DNA from 3 places in the Bacillus coreaensis genome. Region 1 is predicted to be linked to each of the others. Evidence: riboswitches for the same ligand, from Rfam matches in the RefSeq annotation. Region 1 holds a riboswitch; each other region holds the start of a gene.
The links. Region 1 has a riboswitch for thiamine pyrophosphate ahead of ACQ5H4_RS03925 (ABC transporter substrate-binding protein). Riboswitches for the same ligand answer to the same signal wherever they lie in the genome.
Positions count from the first base shown of each region.

Region 2: another riboswitch for thiamine pyrophosphate. It lies ahead of ACQ5H4_RS06995 (thiazole synthase); the one in region 1 lies ahead of ACQ5H4_RS03925 (ABC transporter substrate-binding protein).
Region 3: another riboswitch for thiamine pyrophosphate. It lies ahead of thiT (energy-coupled thiamine transporter ThiT); the one in region 1 lies ahead of ACQ5H4_RS03925 (ABC transporter substrate-binding protein).

Region 1 covers NZ_JBOCCY010000002.1:145,713-152,269, forward strand. Annotated here, with positions in the region: gene ACQ5H4_RS03910 (ABC transporter ATP-binding protein) at 1-665, opposite strand, end outside; gene ACQ5H4_RS03915 (ABC transporter permease) at 652-1,425, opposite strand; gene ACQ5H4_RS03920 (thiamine-binding protein) at 1,422-1,715, opposite strand; gene ACQ5H4_RS03925 (ABC transporter substrate-binding protein) at 1,727-2,722, opposite strand; TPP riboswitch at 2,824-2,934, opposite strand; gene ACQ5H4_RS03930 (peptide chain release factor 3) at 3,126-4,706, shown strand; gene ACQ5H4_RS03935 (efflux RND transporter permease subunit) at 4,860-6,557, shown strand, end outside.
Region 2 covers NZ_JBOCCY010000003.1:190,109-196,665, forward strand. Annotated here, with positions in the region: gene thiM (hydroxyethylthiazole kinase) at 71-886, shown strand; gene thiE (thiamine phosphate synthase) at 902-1,537, shown strand; gene thiD (bifunctional hydroxymethylpyrimidine kinase/phosphomethylpyrimidine kinase) at 1,558-2,373, shown strand; TPP riboswitch at 2,379-2,475, shown strand; gene ACQ5H4_RS06995 (thiazole synthase) at 2,575-3,345, shown strand; gene thiH (2-iminoacetate synthase ThiH) at 3,355-4,470, shown strand; gene ACQ5H4_RS07005 (LuxE/PaaK family acyltransferase) at 4,484-5,545, shown strand; gene ACQ5H4_RS07010 (acyl-CoA reductase) at 5,542-6,557, shown strand, end outside.
Region 3 covers NZ_JBOCCY010000001.1:419,466-426,022, forward strand. Annotated here, with positions in the region: gene ACQ5H4_RS02200 (alanyl-tRNA editing protein) at 1-916, shown strand, start outside; gene ACQ5H4_RS02205 (nitric oxide synthase oxygenase) at 986-2,074, shown strand; partial or broken gene ACQ5H4_RS02210 (CHASE3 domain-containing protein) at 2,175-2,927, shown strand; gene ACQ5H4_RS02215 (methyl-accepting chemotaxis protein) at 3,069-3,866, shown strand; TPP riboswitch at 3,957-4,055, shown strand; gene thiT (energy-coupled thiamine transporter ThiT) at 4,121-4,717, shown strand; gene ACQ5H4_RS02225 (divergent polysaccharide deacetylase family protein) at 4,815-5,591, shown strand; gene ACQ5H4_RS02230 (VanW family protein) at 5,637-6,527, opposite strand.

The DNA.
Region 1 (6,557 bases):
TCGTTTCTTGGTCGCGAGAAGGGAACAACAACCTCTTGTTTGATTTTTGCAGGTTTATCGGATAATACGAGTATTCGGTCGGAAAGAAAGAGTGCCTCCTCTATATTATGGGTAACAAAAATAATTGTTTTTTTGAACTGTTCCCAAATCGAAAGCAGCCATAACTGCATTTCCTGACGAGTTAATTCGTCTAAAGCTGAAAATGGCTCATCTAAACAGATGATGGGCTGGGGACTAAGTAGTGCCCGTAAAAATGCAACCCGTTGCTTCATACCTCCTGAAAGTTCGTGAGGAAAAGCATTTCTATATTCTATTAGCCCCGCTTTTCGCAGCATATCTTCTGCCAATTCGTAATCCTTTTTAGCTTGCAGCTCTTGGCCAAGTACGACATTTTGAATGATTGTGCGCCATGGTAGTAAGGAAGGGGTTTGGGGCATATAACTAATATGTCCTCTGTTACCTGTAATGTCATTTCCTTCGAGTATAATGGACCCTGATTGTGGAGTCTGCAGACCACCGATTAATTGGAAAATTGTACTTTTCCCACTGCCAGAGGGACCAAGAATCGTTACGAACTCCCCGTGCTTAATAAAGAGGGTGAGATCATCTAAGATTTTTTTATTTCGATAAGAAAAAGACACATTTTGTAATTCAAGAAGCTCCACGATTTTTCCCCTCAGCTTTCCAACGAATAATAAATCTCTCCAACCAATTGATCATCATAAAAAATAACAAACTTAATACCATAATGAGAAATATCGCAACAAACACTCGATCGGTTCGAAACGATGAGGATGATAGTGTCATATAGACTCCAATACCCTTTTCAGATCCTAACCATTCAGATATAACGGCTCCCATGACACTGTAAGTTGCTGAAATTTTCAGCCCTGAAAAGATCGAAGGGAGGGCAAATGGAAATTCAAGTTTCCAAAATAATTGTCGTTTTGTTGCTCCTGCCATTTGCATATAATGGAAGAGATCTGCAGCAACTTGGCGAAATCCATCCATGGCTGAAATGGTAATTGGAAAGAAACAAACCAGAGTGATAACAATTAATTTGGGTAATAAACCGAAGCCAAACCATATCACAAGAAGTGGAGCAAGTACGATAATGGGTATATTTTGCGATAAAATAAGAAGCGGATATAAAGATTCTTTTAAAAAAGGGATATTATGTAAAATAAAAGCAGTTAACAGACCTACGGTAACTCCAGAAACAAAGCCAAGAAAAATAAGCTGAATGGTGGATGTAAGATGTACAGAGACAGTGCCCCAACCATTTATGAGTTCGTTAAAAATTTGTGAAGGAGTTGGGAGAAGCCAATTTGGAATCTCAGTAATTCTTGCTGTGAATTCCCAGCCAATGAATAAAAGGAGGAGAACAAAAATTGGTCTCCATCCTTTTTGTAATTTTTGTATCATGAACGATATTTCTCCGTAAGTGTATCCATTTTAATTCCACCTGGTTGATATAGAATCTTCACCTGTGAAATAACATTGCTACTTCCCATTTCAATCATCTTCTCATTCATTTTCGTAATGACAGCAAAAAGTTCCTGAAGATCACCCTCCATAGTTGTTTCTAAAGGATGAACCTCATACTTTACTCCTGACGCGTCAATAATGGCTATTGCTTCATCTACGTAAGGAATCACATTTTCACCGTTTTTTGTCTTAGGGATAATTTGTATACTAACAAGTGCGTTTGTCATATGATCAACTCCTATTGTGGTAAAAATTCATTAGTAAAGGCTTTTTCTGCTTCTAACTCTGATTCTAACAACCCATTCTCAAGCATCCAAGAAGCATAGTTTTCCCATACTTCTAAACGTTGCTCTCCCCATTGGTCTGCATCGTCTTGATATTTGGTAGCAAGCCATTCCTGACTTTTCTTTACAAGCTCTGCGTCAAGCTCTGGAGCAGCTTTGATTAGGACGTCCGCCGCATCGGAAGGGTTGTCGATAGCGAATTCATAGCCTTTTGAAGCGGCTTTCACAAAAGCTTTTACTGTTTCTGGATCATTGTTAATCATGTTTTCACTAGTTGTTAGCACAGGTGTATAGTAGTCTAGCTTTTCGGAGTAATCGGTTAAGTAGACCATATTGATGTCTTCTCCTCGTAATTCTGCTTCCACGCCTGTCCAACCGTAGTATATCCATGCAAAGTCAATATCACGTTCAACAGCAGTAAAGAAATCCGCATCGCCTATGTTTACAATATTCACCTTTTCTACATCTGCTTGTTCTTGCTTCATAAGGGAGTCGATGATGGATTGTTCTACAGGTGAGCCCCAGCCACCGTATGTTTTTCCTTCAAAATCTTTAGGAGATTGAATATTTTTAGATGCCGGTGATGCGAACCCAGATGTATTGTGTTGAATGACTGCAGCTATAGAAACAAGAGGTACCCCTTGAACTCTTGCTTGTGTAATACCCTCTTGATAACCTACACCAAAGTCTGCTTTTTCTGAAGCAACAAGTTGATCAGCACCAGCTTCTCCAGGCATCTGAATGGTCACATCAAGACCTTCGTCTTCAAAAAAGCCTTTTTCTTTTGCGACATATAGCCCTGTGTGATTTGTATTTGGAGTCCAATCAAGAACGACTGTTACTTTTTTTAAGTCAGCGCTTGATTCCTCCTTTTCTGTTTGTTGTTCATTTGTTTCTGAACATCCTGCGAGTAATACAGAAGCTGCAAATGCAACTATCCATTTTTTCATTACTTTCTCCTCCAATGGTATAAGTAGGATATGAACTGAACCTTTCGACGCAAAAAAACGCCGCAGTTTTTGAACCGGGCGCATATGTTTAAACAAATTTATTGTCTAAAGAATATGTTTCCTACGCTGGTATCATCCAGATCAGGTTCAAAGGGTCAGCATCAGTTGGATGCACTCTCAACCGGTCTTCACCGGTCCCCCTACAATTCTTACCTATTTAGTTTGATTTCTATCTCATTATAGCAGAAATTATTTTCTTGAAAAGGAAGAACTTTCATGAATAAATCAATATAATGATATGTTTGTGATTGCTTTTGTAAAGAACAGATTGCAAACTTCATACAGTCACGATAAGATTGAAGTTATGGATGAATTTGTGTAAGGAAAGAAAGGAAATTCTATAATGGCAAAAAATTTTAAAGATGATGTACAATCACGTCGCACATTTGCGATCATTTCCCACCCGGATGCTGGGAAAACGACATTAACAGAAAAGTTATTGTTATTTGGTGGAGCCATTCGTGATGCGGGAACAGTTAAAGGAAAGAAAACGGGTAAGTTTGCAACGAGCGATTGGATGGAAATTGAAAAACAACGTGGTATTTCCGTTACGTCGAGTGTGATGCAATTTGACTATAATGACTGTCGAGTGAATATTCTTGATACACCAGGTCACCAAGACTTCAGTGAAGATACGTATCGAACTCTTACAGCTGTTGATAGTGCGGTCATGATTATCGATTCAGCAAAAGGGATAGAGGAGCAGACCTTAAAGCTATTTAAAGTGTGTCGAATGAGAGGTATTCCGATTTTTACCTTTATCAATAAGCTTGATCGTCAGGGGAAATCTCCATTAGAACTTTTAGCTGAGCTTGAAGAGGTTATGGGAATAGAATCATATCCGATGAACTGGCCGATCGGAATGGGGAAAGAATTTCTCGGTATATATGACCGTTTCTACAAGCGAATTGAACAATTCCGTGTGGAAGAGGAAGAACGATTTGTTGGGTTAAATGAAGATGGAGAAATAGAAGGAGATCATAAACTAAAGCAATACTCCTTGTATGACCAAACGTTGGAGGAAATCATGCTATTAAATGAAGCGGGAAATGAATTTTCTCGTGAAAGAATAGCAAATGGGGAACTAACACCTGTATTCTTTGGTAGCGCCCTAGCGAACTTTGGTGTTCAAACTTTTCTAGAAACATATCTTCAATTTGCACCTGCACCTCAAGCACGGGAGTCTACAGAAGGAAAAATTGATCCGTTATCAGAGGAATTCTCAGGTTTTGTTTTTAAGATTCAAGCCAATATGAATCCTGCTCATAGGGATAGAATTGCCTTTTTACGTGTATGTTCAGGGAAATTCGAAAGAGGGATGACAGTCAATATCCCACGCTTAGGAAAGTCAATGAAGCTTTCTCAATCAACACAGTTTATGGCTGATGACAGAAACACGGTTGATGAAGCGGTTAGTGGAGATATTATTGGTTTGTACGATCCAGGTACGTATCAAATTGGAGATACTTTGACAGTTGGAAAAAACAACTTTCAATATGAAAAGCTTCCTCAGTTTACTCCTGAACTCTTTGTTCGAGTTTCAGCTAAAAACGTAATGAAGCAAAAGTCTTTTCATAAAGGAATTCAGCAACTTGTCCAAGAAGGTGCCATTCAGCTCTTCCGTACTGTTCGAACAGATGATTATTTGTTAGGGGCAGTTGGTCAACTACAATTTGAGGTGTTCGAGCATCGGATGAGAAACGAGTACAATGCAGAAGTATTAATGGAAAGATTAGGTTCGAAAATCGTCCGTTGGGTTGAAAATGAAGAAATTAATGAGAATCTTTCTAGCAGTCGAAGCCTTTTAGTTAAGGACCGTTACGATAAGAAAGTATTTCTTTTCGAAAACGATTTTGCACTTCGCTGGTTTCAAGAAAAAAATCCAGATATTACACTATATAACCCTATGGATGATTACCAATAAGTACTTAGAAGTCCTCGTGTTTTGAGGGCTTCTTTTTTATAGCATATTTTATACAGTGCTTATTTGCATACGATAATGTGCTTCTTTATAATATGGGGCATGAAGCCTTAAGATGGCTGAATCTGTGAGGGATTTGAGAGGAGTTAGCGTGGAATGAAGATTAGCGAATATGCTATAAATAGACCAGTCTTTACAATTGTCACGATGTTCTTAGTGCTGATTCTTGGAATTGTTTCGTTAGTGAATATCCCATTAAAGCTAATACCAGAGATAAAACCTCCTGTAGGTGTGGTTGTAACGAATTATCCAGGTGCAAGTCCTGAGGAGATTGTAGAAAAAATAACAAAACCATTGGAGAGTAACTTAGCCACTCTGCCCGGTATAAAAACGCTCACTTCAACCTCACAGGAAGGCGCAAACTTTATCCTTCTTCAATTTGCTTGGACGACACATATTGATGAAATCCAGGATGAAATTATTCTACGCATGGATTTAACAACACTTCCAGACGATGCAGAAAAGCCTAGGTTCTTAAAATTTGACCCTTCGCAGTTTCCTGTAATTCAACTATCGTTAAGTGCGGATGAAGATGAGGAGATGTTGAGACAGTTAGCCCAGGAATTAGAACTGGAGTTAACAAAAGTGGATGGAGTTGCGAGCGTAAATTTATCTGGAACCTCTGAAAAGGAAGTAAAGGTTGAACTTGATCAGGAAAAATTAAAGGCATACTCATTAAGTCAAAGCGATATAGTCGATTTGATTCAGGCCAATAATATTTCGATGCCGGGTAACCCTATTTTAACTGAAGGTAAGCAATTAACAACAAGAATTATATCCACCCTTGATTCCATAGATACATTAAAAAATTTAACAGTCTCAATGAATCCTTTAACGGGTGATGAGATACAGTTACGTGATGTAAGTAATGTAAAACTAGAAAACCGGGATGATCGTACCATTACCCGCACTAATGAAAATCCTTCTGTGCTTCTTAGTGTTCTTCAGCAATCTGATGCGAATACCGCAGAAGTATCTAAAGCATTTGTTCAAGAATTAAAGAACCTGTTGAATAAGGAAAAATATCAAGATATTCAGTCAGATATTATATTTGATCAAGGGGAATACATAAAACAAGCCATTGGAAACATAACAACTTCCTTACTCCTAGGTGGCCTATTTGCAATGGTAGTTCTTTTTTTCTTTTTAAAAAATGTAAAAAGTCCACTGATTATTGGCGTTTCAATTCCGTATTCGGTTATTTTCACCTTTGTATTAATGTCTTTTTCAGATTATACGCTTAATATTATGACTCTTGGAGGACTAGCATTAGGGATTGGAATGTTGGTAGATAACTCCATCGTGGTCATTGAAAATATTAATCGTCACTTGGCAATGGGCAAGAACGCAAAGGAAGCGGCTCGTGTTGGCTCACAAGAGGTAGGTGGAGCCATCACTGCTTCGACTCTTACAACAGTTGCTGTCTTTCTACCAGTTGTTTTTATTACAGGAATTATTGGAGAGCTTTTTAAAGAATTTGCTGTGACCATTTCGTTTAGCTTAATAGCCTCGTTGTTAGTATCGTTAACTGTAGTTCCTATGCTAGCAAGTAGGTTACTAAAGGTTTCTATACATAATGCTGAGAAGGAAAGACAAAGTTCCTATGTTCTTCTTCGGCTTGAAAGGGGAGTAAGATGGTGTTTAAACAATCGAATATTTGTTTTAATCATTTCGACTTTGCTATTAGTTGGAGGAGGGTATAGTTTAACAACTGTTGGTATGCAGTTTTTGCCGAAGACTGATGAGGGATTTTTTACCATACGTGTCAAGTTAGGAAATGGAATGGCGTTGTCA
Region 2 (6,557 bases), on a different contig from region 1:
TGCCAGGTTCTATAAGAATCTGGTTTTTTTGTTTTAAAATAGGTTTTTAATACGAAGGGAGTAAAGAAAGATGAGTCATGAATTTTTAACATTAATTGATAGAGTAAGAGAACAATCACCGTTAGTTCATAATATGACGAATGTGGTAGTAACTAATTTTGTTGCAAATGGGTTGTTAGCTCTTGGTGCTTCACCAGTTATGGCCTATGCCAAAGAAGAAGTAGCTGACATGGTAAGCATAGCAAATTCACTCGTGCTCAATATCGGCACATTAAGGGAACCGGAAGTAGAAGCTATGATCATTGCAGGAAAAGCTGCTAATGGAAAAGGAGTACCGGTCGTGCTTGATCCGGTTGGAGCTGGTGCAACAACATATCGTACAAATACTGTAAAACGAATACTAACAGAAGTGAATATTAGCATATTACGTGGAAATGCTGCCGAGGTAGCCAACGTAGTAGGTGAAGAATGGCAGACACGCGGTGTTGATGCAGGTACAGGTGAAGGAAATATCGCAGATCTCGCTCTTTTAGCAGCTCAAAAATTACATATGACAGTTGTGGTTACCGGAAAAGACGATATTGTCTCTAATGGAGAAGAATCGATCATCATTTCAAACGGACATCCTCTTCTAACAAAAGTAACTGGGACTGGTTGCTTATTTTCATCAGTTGTAGGAGCTTTTGCAAGTGTTGAAACAAATTATTTACTCGCCGCGGCAGGGGCTTCAGCATTTTATGGTGCAGTCGCTGAGCGCGCGATTTTAGCAACAGGTGACCAACATGTTGGCACTTTTCAGATGGAATTTCTAAATCAACTCATGCTTACTTCAGCCTCCGATGTGGTAGATCTAGCCAAAGTGTATTCAAAAATCACAACGATGTAAGGAGCATTGGGGAAAATGGAATATCTAAAACTGTATTTTATAATGGGCAGTCAAGATTGCATGGATCGAACACCTGAAGAAACGTTAGCTTTAGCGATTGAAGGTGGAATAACGTGCTTTCAATATCGAGAAAAAGGGAGCCACTCTCTTGGAGAAACAGGAAAGTACGAGCTTGGAAAAAAACTGCGAGAACTCTGCGCGGAACATAAGGTCCCATTTATCGTCAATGATGATTTACCACTCGCTATTGCTCTTGATGCTGATGGAGTTCATGTTGGCCAGGACGATGAAAATGCAAAATATGTGAGAGAGACAATCGGTCCTAACAAAATTCTTGGTGTATCCACTCACACGATTGAAGAGGGACTTCAAGCCGTTCGAGACGGAGCTGATTACTTAGGAATTGGACCGATGTATCCTACCATTTCAAAAGAGGATACCGAAAAACAACAAAACTTGGATATCTTTACTGAATTTCGTAACGCAGGAATCTCTCTGCCTCTAGTTGCAATTGGTGGAATTAATTCTACCAATGGAGAAACCGTTATGAAAGTAGGAGCAAATGGCCTAGCGATTATTTCCGATATTTGTCGAGCCAGTCACATTCAAGAGCATACCAAGCTATTACGTAGATTAGTTGATGAATTTTAGTCAAGGAGAGGTTATTCACTATGGTAAATAAAGCATTAACCATTGCCGGTTCAGATAGTGGTGGAGGGGCTGGCATACAGGCCGATCTGAAAACATTTCAAGAATTAGATGTGTACGGAATGTCTGTGATAACAGCCGTAACCGCACAAAACACAACAGGGGTACAGGGGGTATATTCAGTTCCTTTGGAAGGAATTCAAGAACAACTCCGATCGATTGCTGAAGATTTGCGTCCAGATGCGATCAAAACCGGGATGTTATTTAACAGTGACACCATTGAGGCTGTTGCGAGATTTATAGAATTTTATGAGATGAAACACATCGTCGTAGATCCGGTGATGATTGCAAAAGGTGGTGCTTCACTTTTACAAAACGAAGCAGTAAAAGCATTAAAAGAAAAATTACTGCCACTCGCGACTATCGTTACACCAAATATTCCCGAAGCCGAGGTGCTTACAGGAATAAAAATTGAGACGATGAATGACCGAAAACAAGCAGCAAAATTGCTCCATGAGATGGGTGCTGAAGCTGTCATGATTAAGGGCGGCCATGATCCGGGAAGTGAAGAAATGATTGATCTTTTATATGATGGAGAAAAATTTCACACCTTTACTTCAAGTCGGATTTCCACAAAAAATACTCATGGCACAGGTTGTACCTTTTCCGCTGCCATAACCGCTCAACTCGCAAAAGGAAGCTCGGTTGTTCAGGCGGTGCAAGTGGCAAAAGACTTTATACAGGCAGCCATTGAGGATGACTTACACATCGGATCCGGTCACGGTCCAACCAATCATTGGGCTTACAATCGAAACAAATCAAAAATCGGAATCAAATAAAATTTGAAATTAGCTAGGGGTGCCTAAAGGCTGAGAGGAAACTTTCCAACCCTTGAACCTGATTTGGTTAGAACCAACGTAGGGAAGCAATCATTTTGCATGAGCTCTATTAAGAGGAAAAGCTCTATGTAAAAGTGAAGGCTTGCCAAGATTGGTAAGTCTTTTTTATTTATCCAAAACAAACCAATAGGAGGAACCACAATGACCGACTTATTAACGATTGGAAACACACAGCTACATAATCGCCTACTCACCGGAACAGGCAAATTTAATAATCACAAACTTATGAAAGAAGCACTAACCCAATCCGGTTCACAGGTTGTTACTGTCGCTTTAAGACGAGTCGACCTGAATGCTACTGGAGAAGAGAACATTCTAGAAGACATTCCGGAAAATATGATTTTGCTTCCGAATACGTCGGGAGCGAGAACCGCCGACGAAGCGGTTCGAATTGCCCGACTTGCAAGAGCAGCCGGTATGGGAAATTGGATTAAAATCGAGGTCATTTCCGACCAAAAGTACTTGCTTCCTGACAATTACGAAACGACTAAGGCAACTGAGATTTTAGCAAATGAAGGGTTTGTCGTTCTACCTTATATGAGCCCAGACTTAATGGCAGCAAAAGCAATGCAAAATGCTGGAGCAGCAGCCATTATGCCACTTGGCTCTCCGATCGGTTCAAATCGAGGAATTCGGACGAAGGAACTGATCCAAATTTTAATAGAAGAAATGGAGCTTCCAATCATTGTTGATGCAGGAATTGGAAAGCCATCAGAAGCCGCAGAAGCAATGGAAATGGGGGCAGCCGCTGTACTAGTAAATACAGCCATTGCTACAGCTAAGGATCCAGTTGAAATGGCCATCGCCTTTGATCTAGCAGTCAAGGCTGGAAGGAAAGCCTATTTAAGTGGTGTAGGACCGACGACAACGACAGCACAAGCGTCATCTCCATTAACAGGATTTTTAGGGTAGGTGAGTGAAATGTCATTTTACGATGAATTTGTAAAAATAAAAAATTATCCATTTGACCACTTTTTTTCCACCATCACCACTCAAGACGTAAAAAAGGTTTTGCAAAAAGAGAGACTTCATACAGAAGACTTCTTAATTCTATTATCTCCAGCTGCTGAACATTGTTTAGAAGAAATGGCGCAAAAGGCTCATCACCGTACTGTACAGCATTTTGGTCGTACGATTCAATTATACGCACCACTTTATTTAACCGATTATTGTGTGAACAAATGTACGTACTGTAGCTTTAGTATTGATAATGATTTTCCACGTAGAAAACTGACATTGGCTGAAATTGAAGAAGAATCGAAGGCACTTGTCAAAATGGGATTACGACATATTATCTTACTAACGGGAGAATCTCGTCTCCATTCCTCAGTCGATTATTTGTGTGAAACGATTGATGTGATGAAAAACTATTTTTCTTCTCTATCCATTGAGATACAGCCATTAGATACGGAAGAGTACCGAACACTCGTTGCCCAGGGAATTGATGGATTAACGGTGTACCAAGAAGTGTACAACGAAGAAATCTATAAAGAGCATCACTTAAAGGGACCGAAGCGGAATTATCGCTATCGACTAGATGCACCTGAAAGAGGTGCCAAAGCTGGCATGAGATCCGTCAATATCGGAGCACTACTAGGAATGGATGAGTGGAGAAAGGAAGTCTTTTTCACTGGCCTTCATGGTCATTATTTACAAAAAAATTATCTTGAAACGGATATTGCTCTGTCATTTCCTCGAATTCGGCCAAATCTTGGTGGCTTTCAACCAAAGGTGGATGTTACAGATAAAAATTTGGTTCAAGCCATGCTAGCGTCCCGTTTATTTTTACCACGTGCAGGAATGACTCTATCAACGAGAGAAAGTGCTGAACTAAGACGTCATTTGCTTCCATTAGGAGTGACCAAAATGTCTGCTGCCTCATCAACCGTTGTTGGGGGATACGCCAATAAAGAACACACACATAGTCAATTTGAAATATCGGACAAAAGAAGTGTGGCTGAGGTAAAGGAATCACTAAGAGAACTTGGCTACCAACCTGTCGTAAAAGATTGGGAAATACTGACACATTCATCATAAGGAGAGCCACATCATGCACTATGAAAATATCAAGGAAAGAATTCTCACTTTTATTGAAAATGAAGAAAAAGATTCATTTGATTCATTAGCTTTACAGGTCTTCGCCTACCAGTACGAAAATAATCGTATTTACCGAAAGTTTTGTCGATCAAGAAAGGTTCACCCATCGATGGTGCAATCCTATCAGCAAATTCCGCCTGTACCAGTAGGTGCTTTTAAGGAGGCGGACATTGCTTGTACACCGATTGAAGAGGTGGAGACTTATTTTCAAACAAGCGGAACGACCAGTGGAAAGCAAGGGAGAAATTTTCACCGTGATTTAGAGGTGTGGACTTCCTCGATGAAAAAGCACTTTGAAGAAAATATCATGAAGGACAAGAACCGTGTAAAAATGGCTATACTATTTCCTCATCCATCGGAAATGCCCAATTCCTCTCTGTCTCAGTATTTGTATACAGCCATTCGCGACTACGGAACGGAGGAGAGTGTATATATCGCCAGCAATGGGACGTATGATTTCGAAAAGCTTGTCTCGTTCATTGAAGAATCTGAACGCACCAACACTCCTGTATATTTGTTAGGAGCTACGTTTTCCTTTATCCATTTTGTTGAGTTCATGAAAGGCAAAAACCTTCAATTTCAACTACCAAAAGGAAGCCGGATAATGGATACAGGAGGGTCTAAGGGTCGAGCCATTGAAATGAGTTCAGTTCAATTTAAACAAATGGTGGCAGAAGCGTGTAGCTTACCCGTTGAGGATTGCGTGAACATGTATGGAATGACTGAGTTAAGCTCTCAGTTTTACGATCAAAGCGGATCTGGGCAACAAAAAGCCCCTCATTGGGTAAGAACAGTAGTCATCAATTCGGAAAACGGTTTGTGTGTACAAGATGGAAATCGAGGAATCCTCGTTCATTATGATCTAGCCAACTTCCATTCGGTCCTTGGGGTTATGACGGAGGACTTAGGGATTAAAGAAAGTGATGGGTTTTACTTGTTAGGAAGAAGCGAAGGGGCAGAGGCAAAGGGCTGTTCCCTCGCTGTAGAGCAGTTTCGTAACGGAGTAAGCAAATGAAACTAAAAATCGGTTTTGTCCCAAGCATGATCTCACCCTCTTATGAAGAACGAACGTTTGATACTCTAACACTACTTGTACCAAAACTAACAAGTGAGGAACTGAAACAAGTCATTTTACATCTAAGACAACAGCAAAGAAAGCTACAGGGACGCAAAACAAATGACATTATTAACATCCTTGATCAGGCCATTCAACTCTGGCTTGACCCGAACTATCACTATCGAAAACTAGCGGAAGAACTACTTCCACTTATAACCGGGTATGACTCGGAAATGATACGTGTGTTTTTACATTCATATTTACGTTCGTTTCGTAAAGAAAAGCTGCAAAGAATGGTCGAAGTGGATTTCCCCAATCCACTTGTCCTTGACGAATTTCGTCCACGATCATCGGGAGGCTTAACAAGAGCCTATGGACCAGAGCTCATTACGCATGTGTTTTCCGGAAATGTTCCTGCCTTGCCGTTATGGAGTTTAGTGAGTGGTCTTTTAGTTAAGTCTAGTACACTTGGGAAGCTCTCTTCCTCCGAGCCTTTGTTTGCCTGTCTGTTTGTTGAAACATTGAGAGAGATTGACAAGGACTTGGCGGAATCCATCAGCATCATTTGGTGGAAAGGTGGAGAAGAAGAATTAGAGCAGATAGCATTCTCTTCATCAGAGGCAGTGATTGCATATGGAAGCGAGACGTCCATTGATTCGATTAGAAAAAAAGTTCCACCTCATGTCCACCTTCATGCACACGGACATAAACTGAGTGCGGGTTTTATAGCAAAAGACTGCCTACAGCGCGTTCTCGTAACCGAAACTGCCAGAAGGGCAGCGAAGGATGCTTCTCAGTTTGATCAGCAAGCCTGTCTTTCTCCTCATGTTTTTTTTGTCGAGGAAAAGGGGAATGTATCGGTACGTGAATTTGCTAGTTTGCTAGCGCAAGAAATGAATAATTATGAAGTGAAAATGCCAAGAGCTAGATTAAGTGAACAGGAAAAACAAGCGATCATTCAGACTCGCTC
Region 3 (6,557 bases), on a different contig from region 1:
CATGCAGCAGCATGCTGGACAGCATATCCTCACTGCCGCATTTGTAGAATTATATGGTTATGAAACCATCAGTTTTCATCTTGGGTCAGAAAAAGTAACAATTGATCTCAATGTAGATAATATCTCTTCTAACGAACTGGAAAAAGTTGAGGAATTAGCTAACAAGATCATACTAGAACAAAGAAAAATAGAGACTAAATGGGTTTCAAAAGAGGAAGTAAGCCAATATCCATTACGGAAAACCCTTTCAGTTGAAGAAAATATCCGCTTAGTAATCATTTCGGAATTTGATTATAACGGGTGCGGAGGTACCCATCCACAAAGTACAGGTGAGGTTCAGGCGATTACTATATTGGGTACTGAACGACAAAAGAAAAAGACAAGGGTCGAGTTTGTATGTGGCAACCGTGTTAGAAAGCAGATTCATGATAAGACAACTGTTGTATCAAAGTTAACAAGTCTCTTACATGCACCTCAAAATGAACTAGAGACTGCTGCCCTCCGACTCATTGAAAGAAATAAAACACTTGAAAAAGAAATAAAGGTTCTACAAGAAAATATATTACAGTTTGAAGCTCAGGACTTATTAAAAAAAGCAATAAAAGTTGAACACTATAGAGTTGTTCAAGCTAGTTTTGCAGATAAGGGCCTTCAAGAGCTACAAACCGTTGCTCGATATGTTTTGGCTCTTGACCCGGAAGTCAATGTTCTTTTCGTTTCAGAGATAAATGGGAAACTTCAATTTGTGTGTCAAAGAGAAGAGTCGGCTATCAATATGAAGAATCTTGCTCAATCAATCTTACCAGTGATCAATGGAAGGGGAGGAGGAAATGAAAAACAGGCACAAGGAGGTGGAGAGGCTAAAACGATAACTTCTGATGCGCTGCTTACCATGCTTTTACATCAATTAAAATGAATGAGATTCAATTAAGGTCAAAAGTTACGATAATATTATTATGTAAACTAAAAACGTGAGGGATTAGCATTGAATGAAGATTTACTCCAAAAAGCAGAAGAGTTTATCACTCTTTGTTATATAGAACTAGAAAAAGATCATATTACTTTATTAACAAGAGTGGAAGAAGTTAAAAGTTCGATTCTTAAGACGGGAACATATGAACATACATATGAAGAACTTTCCCATGGCGCAAAGATGGCATGGAGGAATAGTAATAAATGTATTGGACGTTTGTTTTGGGAGTCTTTGGTTGTTAAAGATTGTCGTCATTTACATCACTCCGATGAGATCATCCATGCTCTTTTCGAACATATCAAATTTGCAACCAACAATGGTCATATTAGACCAACCATTTCTATTTTCAAACAAAAAACAAAGGAACACTCCATTAGAATTTGGAACCACCAGCTTGTTCGATATGCTGGATATGATACACAGCAAGGATTGATTGGAGACCCTCACTCTATTCCGTTTACAAAGGTATGTGAAGAGTTAGGGTGGAAGGGGAAGCATACAAATTTTGACCTTTTACCTCTAGTGGTTCAAGTAAATAATGAAAAACCAAATTGGAAAACTATTCCTCCGAGTCTCGTTCTTGAGGTCAATCTTTCACATCCGGAATATGAGTGGTTTGAAGACCTAAAATTAAAGTGGTATGGTGTACCGATGATCGCTGATATGCGTCTTGAAATTGGTGGGATTCAATACACAGCAGCTCCTTTTAATGGGTGGTATATGGGAACAGAAATTGGTGCTCGAAATTTATCGGATGAAGGCCGATACAATGTGTTACCTATCGTTGCTGATCATATGAAATTAGATATGTCTAGAAATAGCAGTCTTTGGAAGGACCGTGCACTACTTGAAGTGAATCGAGCGGTTCTATTTTCCTATAAAAAGGCTGGAGTAAGTATTGTTGACCATCACACCGCAGCGGCTCAGTTTAAGTTGTTTGAAGAAAGAGAGAAAGAAAAAAGTCGGAAATTAACAGGTAATTGGACTTGGTTAATTCCTCCTGTTTCTCCCGCATTAACCCATATCTTTCACCAGCAATATGATAATAGCACTCAATTGCCAAATTATTTTTATCAAATGGCTCCTTACGAAAAGAAATAGATTTTGTCTATTTCTTTTCATTTGAAATAAAACGCTTCCATATCAAAAGAACTATTGTTAATATAGGTATAAAGTACAACCTATAAATGGGGGAGCAAACATGAATATCACTGTTCGAAAAAAAATTATAGGTAGTTTTGTTATTGTTTTATTTATGTTAGTAGTTGTAGCAAGTGCTGGGATTTTTCAACTATATTCAGTAAACAATACGTATCAATCATTCTTAAGTGAAGAAGTAGGTCAAAAGCTAGAAGTGAAAAATCTCCAAGAGCAAATGATTAGAAAATCAGCAGCCGTAAGGAGCTTCCTACTCACTGGAGAGGCTGACTATCTGACAGAATACGATGAGGCAGTAAAGAGCTTTGATAACTCTATGAAAAAATTAAAAACAACAATCACTGATAAGGAGTTATTAGATACGTTAACTGCTCTTGAGGAAATGTCAACAAATGATTCGAAATTTGCTCAAGACCAAATACAAATGAAAAAAGACAACGATGAATTAGGTTATTTAATCCTAGCAAAATCAACTGCACAAACGTTAGGTATGCAGTTTAATGCAAAAGTAAATGAACTTCTATCTATTCAGGAGAAACATTTAGACCATGCAAGTAGCTTGACCACAAAAAAAATAGATGGAATTGTTACAATAATGATTGTGATCAGTGTAACTGCGATTCTTGTTGCATTAGTACTAGCGACAATTATAAGTTTACAGATTGCGAAACCAATTGTTCATGCATCTAAGGCAATTGAAAAGGTTGCGAGCGGAGACCTATCTATAGATGAGATTCAAGTGAAGAATAAAGACGAAATTGGGGCAATGATCCAGTCTGTCAACTCAATGGTTTCTGGATTAAGAGAAGTTGTTATACAAGTTAGAGATTCATCAGCTCAAGTTGCAGCTAGTAGTGAACAACTAAGTACAAGTGCGCAGGACAGTACTCAAGCAAGTGAACAAATTTCTTATATTGTTGAACAAAACTCAGAGGGTATGGATTTGCAACTGCAACATTTAACCAAAATTCACACATTAATTGAAGAGATGTCTAGCAATATAAGTTTGATTACAAAAAGTAGTGAAAAAATGCTCGTCACAGCTGATAATACGTTTCAAGTTACAGATCAAGGAGCATTATCTATAGAAAAAGTAGTTAACCAAATGAATTTGATTAATGATGGTGTTTTGAATGCCTCAGAAATCATTCGTCAGTTAGGTAGGCGTTCAAATGAAATTACTTCTATCCTAAATATGATTACAACGGTTGCAGATCAGACGAATCTGCTAGCCTTAAATGCGGCAATCGAAGCTGCAAGAGCAGGTGAACATGGCAAGGGATTTGCTGTAGTTGCAGACGAAGTAAGAAAGCTCGCAGAGGAATCAAAAAAATCAGCTGATCAAATTACAAAAATGATTTCTTATATCCAATCTGAAACGGATCTAGCTGTATCTGCAATGGAAGAACAGTCTCACAAAGTATCAGAAGGATTCGAATATAGTCAGGATGCAAAGAAAGCGTTTGCTCTAATTGGAGAGTCAATGGGAGACGTAATAGAAAAGGTATCTGACGTTTCATGTGCCATTGAGCTACTAAGTATGCATAGTACAAATGTCGTACAAGCAATTGACGAAGTAAAAGGAATCGCAGAAGAAAGCGTTGCAACAACCAGAGAAGTAGCAGCCGGAACAGAAGAAAACGTTGCTACTCTCCAGGAAGTAACCGCAAGTGCTCAAGATCTATCAGGTATGGCAGAAACCTTACAGCAGTTGGTTCGCAGATTTAAAATATAAACATGAAAAGCATCTAGTTTCAACTAGATGCTTTTCTATTTAATTTTATATGATATAATGAATACGAAATTATAAACAAACTACATACAACGAAACCACAAGGGGAGCGTTATGCTGAGAGTGAACGTTTGTTCTGACCCTTTGAACCTGTTAGATAATTCTAGCGCAGGGATGTGGAAAGACTGCATTTTTCGTGTAATCATGTCTATCTACGCTCTCCTTGAGGTTTCCAGAAAAAGGGGAGATTTTTTTATATGGGAAACAAACGATTAATTATGATGATTGAAGCATCTTTTTTTGCAGCCTTTGCATTAATTCTAGACCTTCTTCCATCGATTAAACTTTCGCCTAGTATTTCTATTTCATTTGCGATGGTACCAATTTTGATTATCGCCTTTAGATGGGGATTCGTTGCTGCAACCGCTTCTGGCTTTTTATGGGGACTATTACAAATTGCTATGGGTGATGCATATATTTTGACTCCGTTACAGGCCTTCATTGAGTATTTTCTTGCCTTTGCGTTTATTGGATTTGCAGGTTTTTTTATGAAAAAAATTCAGGTAGCACTAACAGAAAATAAAAAGAAAGCCCTTCAATGGATCATCGTTGCCACATTCGTTGGAAGTGCGGCACGTTATTTTTGGCATTTTATCGCGGGATTTTTATTCTGGGGAGAATATGCACCGGATGGGATGTCTCCATTCTTATTTTCACTAGGCGTAAACGGTGGAACAATGATTGGAGCAGCCATCTATTGTTCCGTTATTTTATTCCTTTTAGTGTCTAGTTCCCCAAGATTTCTTCTCCACAAAAGGGTTTCCTCTCCAGAGACTTTGAAAAAAATATCGTAATCCAACACTCGTCCAATGTTTTGGGCGAGTTTTTTGTATGGTTTTTCCTCAATGAGAGAAACTATACCAATAACTAACATTTCAAATGGAGGATTTTATGAAAAAAACTTCATTTATCATTTTTTTGGTCATTTTTACACTGTTCTCTCATCATGGACATGGCCAGGAAGTGAAAAAGGCAGCTATTATTATTGACGATTTTGGTGGTGGTGTGGGAGGTGTTAAGGATTTTCTAGAAGGTGATGTGCAAATCACAGCGGCTATTATGCCTTTTAATGAGCTTTCAAAAAAGCATGCAGAATGGGCATATGAAAATGGCTTAGAGATCATGGTACACTTGCCTATGCAGCCGAAAAAAGGAAAGGCATCTTGGTTAGGACCAAAGCCAATAACGAATGATTTATCAAAGGAAGAAGTAAGAAAGAGAGTCATTGATGCTATCGATAGTGTTCCTCATGCTATGGGATTAAATAATCATATGGGCTCGCTTGTCGTTGAGAATGAAGAGATTGTCAGGGTGATTGTCGAAGTGGCAAAGGAAAAGCAGCTATATATTGTAGATAGTGCAACAAGTCCAAAATCAAAATTTGAGGAAATCACTGAGGAATTAAATGTACCATTTATTAAGCGAGATGTGTTTTTAGATGATATCTGTTCTGTGAATCAGGTCAAAAAACAAATGCTTATTCTTGCAAGGATTGCGGAGAGCCGAGGTACCGCTGTTGCGATTGGACATGTTGGTACATCAGGTAAGGTATGCTCGTTAGGAGTTACTGAGTCAATGCCTCAATTTAAGCAGAAACATATTAAGGTCGTCCCTGTATCTGAGCTGTTATCTGATTCCATCCGATCTAAGTATTTTCATCTATATTAAAAGTGGCTGTCCATTGGGTAGGGTACTCCCTCTGGACAGCCTTTTTTATTGATACATGCTTGGCACTTGGTTATGTTCAACATTCACATCATCTGAAGTATACAAGAGAATGGACACGGAACCGCCTCTTACTTTGGAGCGTATCAAAATAGGATGCTTATAGTTATTCATAAAAACAAAGTCAGGTCCATACCAGCTTACTGTTGCATCGCGACCTGGAGGAACATAAGGTACACGTTTGGAGTGGGAATATCGTTTCACGATTTTTAACCCTGCTCGATCCACAGCATTAAAGAGGGTAGAAGATACTTGGCAAATACCTCCGCCGACCCCCTCAGAAAGCTCACCTCGAACAATAATGGGAGCTGGAGTATATCCACGTTCTTTAGTCCTTTGACCAACCACCTCATTGAACGAGAAGGTCTGACCTGGAAATAGGACGTAGTTATTTATTGCCTCGGATGATATTCTAATATTATTTGTTCTTGAGGTATTGTAGCTATTGAAATAAGTGACATAATATCCAATCGCTTGTTGTCGAATTCTTGACAATAGCTCACTATCTACCTCTGGATAAATCGGTTTTTTAGGAACTTTAAGCGTTTTAGCACCTTTACTATAAAAATAGGAGTGATATAGGGTATGAAATGCTCTCTTATCAAGTTGATATCCCAGCTGCTCTGGCTGTAAATTTCCATGTTCATCAAGAAAAGCATTTTTCGGCTCTATGTATACTTGTTGGGAAAGTTCAGAAGTTAAGATGTCAAGATGATGCAAGTCCATAAGAGGAGTATTGGGAAGAGGAAAAACTAGTTCTTCGCGATCTACAGTCATAATGGGTTGATCATTATCCATCAATGTAAGTACATCGTGATTGGCTGGTTGTTGAATAAGCATGAGAATAGATAAAAGTCCAGTTAATTTCAATCGTATCATCCTTCCACTTAGGTACCATGAGTATTATTC